2 regions of the Pseudoduganella sp. OTU4001 genome follow, and region 2 is predicted to be linked to the other one. Evidence: predicted binding sites of a transcription regulator. Region 2 holds the regulator's gene; the other holds the start of a gene.

Region 1 (4,172 bases), on a different contig from region 2:
TTTTAATCCGTTGGTCGCAGGTTCGAGCCCCGCACGGCCTACCATTCGAATAGAGGAACCTTGGGTCGTTAGCTCAGTTGGTAGAGCAGCGGACTTTTAATCCGTTGGTCGCAGGTTCGAGCCCCGCACGGCCTACCAAGATACGCAAGGAAGCCCACGAATTTCGATTCGTGGGCTTTTTTGTTTCTGGTCACCCGCTGTTCGCAATGGGACCAACAGAAGCGGAGCGCTCAGCCAGGAATCCGGGCAATAACTTTGATCTCGAAGTCGAACCCGGCCAACCAGTTGACACCCAGGGCGGTCCAGTTCGGATAAGGCGCCTTTGGAAAAATTTCGTCCTTTACTGCCAGGACCGTAGCGAACTGCTTTTCCGGGTCCGTGTGAAAAGTCATCACGTCAACGATGTCGTCCAGTTCGCATCCCCCCGCCTTCAGTGTCGCCTTCAGATTATCAAACGCCAGCCGCACCTGTGCCTCGAATTCAGGTTCCGGCGCGCCGTCTGTGCGGCTGCCGACCTGGCCGGATACGAACAGTAAATCGCCAGAACGGATCGCGGCTGAATATTTATGGACTGCGTACAGCTCGTGCCGCCCAGCTGGAAAAATGGTTTCGTGCGTTTTCATCGTGCTTGCTCCTTGTGGTGGTGGGTCCGGGCACTATAACTCCGCCCATCGTTCAGATAAACCGTAAAACAACTGCTACACTGTTTGAGGAATCAGAACTATTGTTGGAGCCGTGTGATGGACAAACTGGAAGGCATGCGGGCATTCGTCCGCGTTGTCGAGGCTGGCAGCTTTACCAAGGCCGCCGAAACGCTGGATGTGAGCAAGACCACAGTCACTCAACTGGTGCAGCAATTGGAAGCCAACCTGCGCATCAAGCTGCTTAACAGAACGACCCGTAAAGTGAATGTGACGACGGCCGGCGCCGCTTATTACGAGCGCGTGATTCGCCTGCTGGCCGAGCTTGAAGACATCGAAAACAATATCCTGGGCGAATCCACCGTGCCGCGCGGCCTGCTGCGGGTGGATGTTCCAAGTCCGTTTGCGAATATCATCCTGGTGCCGGCACTGCCCGCTTTCCACGCCCGTTTCCCGGAAATCCAGCTCGATATCGGCGCCAGCGACCGCAAAGTCGATCTGATTGGCGACAACGTCGATTGCGTGGTGCGCGGTGGCGAAATTGCCGATGGATCGCTCGTTGCGCGGCGTATCGCCGACCTGCAATTGGGTGTGTACGCCGCACCGTCGTACTTGCGCGAGGCGGGAATGCCGATACACCCCGACGATTTACACGGCGCCGGCCACCGTATCGTCCATTACCGCTGGACCAACGGTTTGCCATACGCAATGGAGAAATCCGGCGAACGTATCAAGGTCGGTGGCCGCCACTTTTTAGCGATCGATGACGGCAATGCCTACCTGACCGCCGGACTGGCCGGGCTTGGTGTGTTATGGCTGCCACAATATATGGCCAGGGCGCATGTTGCTAGCGGCGCGCTCATACCGCTGTTCACCGATTGGCGCATTGATCCGATGCCGCTCCACGTAGCCTACCCACCCGACCGTTATGTTCGCAAGCAGCTTCGCGTTTTCATTGATTGGATCGTCGACCTGATGGCGCAGCATGAACCGCAGCAGCGTTAGCTCCATGCCGCTTAGGACGGGGCTTGTTTGTTTTGCATCCGTGCTCAAAAAGGAGTGTCGGGAATTCTTACATTCCCCAGCACGTTGCTTCCCCTCCCTGCTGTAAGCGATTGAAAAATAAGGGTACTGTTAGATTGGTACCGTTATTGCTTAACTCAATGCAAGCGATCTTGCGGAGAGTTATCATGAAGATGTCCACTGCAACCATGCTTGCCGCCTTGTCAATAGGGTCGGCCCAGGCAACGCCGATTCACGCGTTGGGTGACGGAGATCCGAACGGTACATTCAGCATTGGCGGCGTGGCCAACGCGGCGCGCGGCTGGCGCTTTTCAGTCGCGGCCGATGACGTGTGGATCACCGAATTGGGTCTTAACACACCCAAGGGCGGCATCAACTATGGCCGCACCGTGACCTTGTGGGACTTCAACACCCAGACCGTGCTGGCACAAACTTCCTACAGCGCAGGCAATGGCTGGATGTGGAACAGCATTTCCGCCGTGGCGTTGTCCAATGGCGGCCAGTACCTGATCGAGTACCACTCCGCCTACATGGGAGATTACTGGTACACCCAGCCCAGCGCTGCCTGGCTGCCCAGCGGTATCATCAATTACCTGGATATGCGCTATTGCAATAGCTGCGGCACGAATACCTTCCCCACGTTTGTGCTGAACGGCTACCAATACGGCATTCCCGATATTGGCTACGAAATCCGCAGCGCGACAAACCCGGTACTCGGCGAAGCAAACGAAGTACCAGAACCAGGCGTACTGGCCTTGCTTGCGATGGGCCTTCTTGCGGGCGCACTTGTCCGGACCCGACGCTCGAAGAGCCTTTCCACCGGGCGCTATCGATGCCGGCGCGCAAAAGTGTGACTGCGTGCTGAATCAAGCCGCGCACGGCCTGCCAAGTTAGGCGGAAATGCCTCGGTCAGGCGCGCATAGACTCTGCCAACTGCCAGCGCGCTTCGCCAGGCAAGCGCAGCCAGATGTGTTTCCAGGCATTGCGCGTACAACCCGCTAGCCGGTTCACCAACTGTGCCGGCGAAACCACCTCACTGTCATAGCAAATGAAGTCGCCCTCAACTGCGGCGTGGTACACGTCGTACGCCTGCCTTCACAGAAATCGATCAGGTCGTTGAAGGTTTGAAACGGCACCGCTATATTGATTAGGTCTCTCATTTTCGGCTCCTTGGCAAGAACACAGCGCCGAAGCGCAAAGTTTGCGCCATCCACGCTAAAATTCCAGCCTCTCATCAAGGGGCGTAAACAGTGAATTCAGATTCCGTGCCTGGCCTTGTCGACACACTGGAGCAGCTTGAGACGCTGTTTGGTGAAGTGGGACAGGCTTCGATCCAGAAAGAGCAATCCTTCATCCATCCACATTACCGCGCCATGATCGAGGCGTCGCCGTTTGCGGTGTTGGCGACTGTGGGGCCGGGTGGGCTGGATGTCTCGCCGCGCGGCGATGCTGCGGGCTTTGTCGTGGTGGAGGATGAGAGGACTTTACTGCTGCCTGAGCGGCGCGGCAACAACCGCGTGGACAGCTTGCGCAACCTGATCGCAGATCCGCGCATGGCTTTGCTGTTCCTGATTCCGGGAGTGGGCGAAACACTGCGCGTCAACGGCACGGCGCGCATTAGCGTGGCGCCAGATCTGCTGCGCCGTTTTGAGGTCGATGGCAAAGCCCCCAAGTGCGTGCTGGTGATCCGCGTGGAGACGGCGTTCTTCCAATGCGCGCGAGCGATTCATCGCTCGCGCTTATGGCAAGGCGTTCCGGATGCGGCGCGCGCCGGCATCCCCTCCCCCGGCACCATGCTGGCCGATTTCAGCCATGCCGAAATCGATGACGAGCAATATGACCGCGAGTTGCCGGAGCGCCAGAGGACGACGCTTTACTGAGCCTGCTTCTTATTGCGGCGCGCTGCAGCCAGTCCCGCCAGGCCGATCACTGCCAATGCCAGGGTACCTGGCGCAGGTACAGGCGCTGGCCCGATACTTCCCGGCAGGACCTGCACATTCATCACGTCGAAGCCCGGGGAGCCACCGAAGGCGTCGAGACCAACGATCTTGATCGCGCGCACTGCGTCGGTGAAGCCGATTGAGGCGAGGTCGAATGCCGTCGTTACATCATCCGCGGCGACGCCGAGGAAGATGAAATTGACAGCGTCTGCGCTGACATAGACGTTGGCGCGCTCACCGTTGGCCCCTACTTCCTGGATGAAGATGTCGTCGCCGACGCCGTCAATCACGGTTTCATCAGTGAAGCCCACGGTGACATAGGAGCCGGTTGGGAGCGACAGGAAGTCAGGGAAGCCAGTCGTTCCGGGCTCGTTGCCCAGGACGACGCTGGTGGAAACAGCAATCGGAAAGCCTGGCCCGGTCGGGTAAGTGCCACCGTAAGGGCCGGCCATCGGGCCTGCACCGCTATCGAAATAATCCAACACAACGTCCGCGTACCCGATCAGGCCAGCATGTGCTTGCGTGGTAAGTGCCATTGAGGCGAGTGCAAGCATCGAGATGAGGAATT
Region 2 (4,172 bases):
GCGAGGCCGGCCAGCTCGGTCTCGGGCACGAAGTAGTCGGCCAGGTCGAGGTAGAGCGCGTCGGCGGCGCCGACGGTCAGGCCGGTCAGGCCCAGCCACATGCCGAGCTGGCCCGGTGCGTGCGACAGGAAGTGGCTGCCGCCGACATCGGGGAACAGGCCGATATTCACTTCGGGCATGGCCATCTTGGTGCGGCCGGTGACGATGCGGACACCGCAATCCGGGCCGCCCTGGGCGATGCCCATGCCGCCGCCCATCACCACGCCATCCATCAAGGCCACATATGGCTTAGGGTAGAAGTGGATCAGGTGGTTCAGTGCGTATTCTTCGGTGAAGAAGTCTTCCAGCAGTGCGCTGCCGCCTTGGGTGCTGGCGCGGCCTACGTCGTGGAAGAAGCGGATGTCGCCGCCGGCGCACAGGGCGCGTTCGCTGGTGCTGCGCACCACCACGGCGGCGACGCTGGCGTCTTCGCGCCAGGCCAGCAGCGCCTGCGTCATCGCGCGCACCATGTCGAGGGACAGGGAATTGAGGGCTTTCGGGCGGTCCAGCGTGATGATGCCGGTGCCGTTGGTGATTTGGGTTTGGACGTGTTCGCTCATGCAAATATTTTAACGCACACTGGGCGCAAAAAAGGGCGCCAGATGCGCCCTTTGGTGTGCCTACTCTGCCAGTCCTTTACATGGCGGAGGGTGGTGCTTCGTACGTGTCCGGGAAGTGCTTGATGGCCGCGTGATTGTGGTTCTGCACACGGTCTTTGTATTTCATGACCTGGCGATCCAGTTTATCAATCAGGGTGTCGATGGCGGCGTAGAGGTCCTGCGACAGGCTTTCGACGTAAACAGTTTTGCCAGACATGCGCAGGTTGATTTCTGCTTTCTGGCGTTTCTCTTTCTCGGTGAGGTTATCTACAGTCAGGATGACAGCAATATCGATTACTTGATCGAAATGGCGCTTGACTCGTTCCAGCTTGTTTTGCACGTACTCGCGAATAGCCGGGGTCACTTCGACATGATGTCCACTGATGGTGAGATTCATACACACTCCTAAAGATGATGTCGCTCTCGAGTTCGTGCGCGCCGAAGCGCACAGAGGAACCCATGCACTACAAAGATTTACGGAGGCTTACCGGAGGAATTTTCAACGCTTCTCGATATTTGGCAACAGTCCGTCGCGCAATTACCATGCCTTGTTCTCCCAGCATGTCCGCAATCTTACTGTCGGATAAAGGATTCTTGGGGTCTTCTGCTCCTGTCAATTGCACGATCAGCGCCCGTATCGCAGTCGATGAAGCTTCACCCCCAGCTTCGGTCGCGACGTGGCTGCCAAAGAAATATTTCAACTCAAACATGCCATGCGGGGTGAGCATATATTTTTGAGTTGTAACACGGGAAATAGTGCTCTCGTGTAGTCCCAGTGTATCAGCTATTTCACGCAACACAAGGGGTCTCATGGCAACCGCACCGTGGCTGAAAAAGTTCTTTTGTCTTTCTACTATCGCTTCCGCCACGCGCAGGATGGTGTCGAAGCGCTGGCGCATATTTTTGATCAGCCATTTGGCCTCTTGCAGCTGGCCATTCATCTGCGATTCGCTCTTGCCTTGCTTGAGCAGGTTCGCATACAGGGCATTCACGCGCAGGCGCGGCACCACGTCGTTATTCAGCGTGACGACCCAGCCGCCGCGGCCCTTCTTCACGATCACGTCCGGCACTACATAGTCTGACTCGCCTGACGCAAATTCGGCGCCCGGATGGGGGTTGCATTGGCGGATCACGGCTTGCGCTTCACGCAGGTCTTCGTCGTCGCAATCGAGCGTTTTCTTCAACTTGGTGAATTCGCGCTGGGCGAACCAGGCCAGGTGCTTCTCGACGATGGTCAGGGCCATGCGGCGCGTCACCAGCGGCACGCAGGGCATGCGCTTGATCTGCAGCGCCAGGCATTCGGAGGCGTTGCGGGCGCCGACGCCGGGCGGGTCGAAGCTTTGCAGCAGCACCAGGGTGCAGCGCAGGTCGTCCAGCTCGATTTCCAGCTCGGGCGGCAGGCGTTCCAGGATTTCTTCCAGCTGCTCTTCCAGGTAGCCGTTGTCGTCCAGCGCGTCGATGATCATTTCCATCAGGGCGCGGTCGCGCGGCTCCTGCAAGGTCACGCGCATCTGTTCCAGCAGGTGCTCGCGCAGGGTGCAGCCGGAGGCTTCCAGCTGCGGGCGGCTGTCTTCGTCGTCGGCGGATTTGCTGCCGGCGCTGGCGCTCCAGTCGGTATCGTCGCTGCCGTTGGCAGCGCCCTCGCCCTCGCCGCCTTCATAGCCTTCGCCTTCGCTGCCGGCGCTGGCGCCGGCTTCGCCGCCATCGGTGGCCTGGGCAGCTTCGGGCGTGGCGACGCTGTCGTTGCCGGAGCCCTGGCTGATGGCGCCGTCGGCCAGCAGGCGTACCGAGTGGTCGAGCGGATCGTCGAGGCGTTCCAGCATCGGGTTATCGCTCAGCAGCTGTTCCAGCTCCTGGTGCAGCTCCAGCGTGGACAGCTGCAGCAGGCGGATGGATTGTTGCAGCTGCGGCGTCAGCGCCAGGTGTTGCGAGGTTCGCAGTTGCAGTGTTTGTTTCATGGCTTTCGCTTACATGCGGAAGTGTTCGCCGAGATAGACCCGGCGTACGGATTCATTGGCGATGATGTCATCTGGGCGGCCCGAAGCCAGCACGGCGCCCTGGTTGATGATGTAGGCGCGGTCGCAAATGCCGAGGGTCTCACGCACATTATGGTCGGTGATCAGGACACCGATATTGCGCTCCTTCAGGAAACGTACGATACGTTGGATTTCGATCACGGCAATCGGGTCGACGCCGGCGAATGGCTCGTCCAGCAGCACGAAGCGCGGGTTGGTGGCCAGGGCGCGTGCGATTTCCACACGGCGGCGCTCGCCGCCCGACAGCGACAGGGCCTGGTTTTCGCGCAGCTTCTCAATCTGCAAGTCTGCCAGCAGGGCTTCCAGGCGCTGGTCGATTTCCGCCTTGGCCAGCGGCTTGCCGTCCACCTGCTGGATTTCCAGCACGGCGCGGATATTTTCTTCCACCGTCAGCTTGCGGAATACCGAAGCTTCCTGCGGCAGGTAGGACAGGCCCAGTTGCGCGCGCTTGTGGATCGGCAGGCTCGAGACGTCGCTGCCGCCGATATCGATGGTGCCGGCGTCGGATGCCACCAGGCCCACGATCATGTAGAAGGAAGTGGTCTTGCCGGCGCCGTTCGGGCCGAGCAGGCCCACCACTTCGCCGCAATCGACTTGCAGCGATACGTCGTGGACAACCTGGCGTTTACCGTAGGATTTCTGAAGGCCGCGCACCACCAGGGTGTCGGCGCAGGTATTTGCTTGCATGCTTACTTCTTCTCCGCCGGTGGTTCGGTGCGCGATGGCTGGATCACCATGGTGCCGCGGCCGCCGCCCGGCTTGCTCTCACCGGTGGCCGTGTTGCGCACGCTGAAGAATTCCTTGCGGCTGTCGTAGGAGATGAATTCGCCCTGCACTTCGTCGTTCTGCTTGCCGCCTTCCAGGCGGCGGATGGCGGCCTTGTTGAACATCTTCACCAGCTCGGCCTGCTCGTCGTATTCGATGCGGTCGGCATCGCCTTCGACCCACAGGTCGCCGGCGCCGTCGCGCTTCTGGCGGAAGGTAGCCTTCTTGCCGTCGCCGTACAGGGTCACCTGCTGGTAGCCTTCCGGCGACTGTTTGACCAGCGCGCGTTCGGCGGTCATGGTCAGGGTGCCGCGAGTCAGCTTGACGCCGCCGCTCATGATGGTCACCTGCTTGACGTCGTCGATATCCATCGCGCCGTAGCTGATGTTGGTCGGCTTGTAGGAGTCGGCCTTCTCGGCCAGGGCCGGGGCTGCAACTCCCAGCAGCAAAGCTGCCGACAACAGAAGTCGTTTCATAATCATTCCTTGTTTATTGTGCCTTCGGCGGCAGCACCAGCGTGCCGGCGCCTTCCAGGTGCAATTGGCGCGTCGCATTGTTGGCGCGCATGCTATTGGCGGTAGCGGTCGTATTCCCCAGCTTCATCTTCACCGGCTGGTCGGTTTCCATGCGGTCTTCATCGGGGAAGATCACCAGCTTCTCCGTCGCCATGTGCATTGGCTGCGCATTCTCGGCGGCGGCACGGTCGATGGTCACGCTGCCGTTCAGGGTGACG

The links. The regulator sigma-54, encoded in region 2, starts transcription at its own class of promoters, with help from an activator protein. The targets are predictions, from matches to a motif close to TGGCANGNAANCTGCTTT.
Region 1: AAHE99_RS20725 (PEP-CTERM sorting domain-containing protein) is a predicted target of sigma-54. The motif match lies at 1,782-1,799, and genes of this name have one in related genera.

What each region holds. Positions count from the first base shown of each region.
Region 1 covers NZ_JASATG010000028.1:24,986-29,157, forward strand. Annotated here, with positions in the region: tRNA gene AAHE99_RS20705 (tRNA-Lys) at 1-44, shown strand, start outside; tRNA gene AAHE99_RS20710 (tRNA-Lys) at 63-138, shown strand; gene AAHE99_RS20715 (RidA family protein) at 231-623, opposite strand; gene AAHE99_RS20720 (LysR substrate-binding domain-containing protein) at 741-1,646, shown strand; gene AAHE99_RS20725 (PEP-CTERM sorting domain-containing protein) at 1,832-2,518, shown strand; gene AAHE99_RS20730 (pyridoxamine 5'-phosphate oxidase family protein) at 2,915-3,544, shown strand; gene AAHE99_RS20735 (PEP-CTERM sorting domain-containing protein) at 3,538-4,172, opposite strand, start outside.
Region 2 covers NZ_JASATG010000004.1:14,593-18,764, reverse strand. Annotated here, with positions in the region: gene AAHE99_RS05025 (enoyl-CoA hydratase/isomerase family protein) at 1-599, opposite strand, end outside; gene hpf (ribosome hibernation-promoting factor, HPF/YfiA family) at 676-1,035, opposite strand; gene AAHE99_RS05015 (RNA polymerase factor sigma-54) at 1,103-2,596, opposite strand; gene lptB (LPS export ABC transporter ATP-binding protein) at 2,606-3,361, opposite strand; gene lptA (lipopolysaccharide transport periplasmic protein LptA) at 3,364-3,915, opposite strand; gene lptC (LPS export ABC transporter periplasmic protein LptC) at 3,929-4,172, opposite strand, start outside.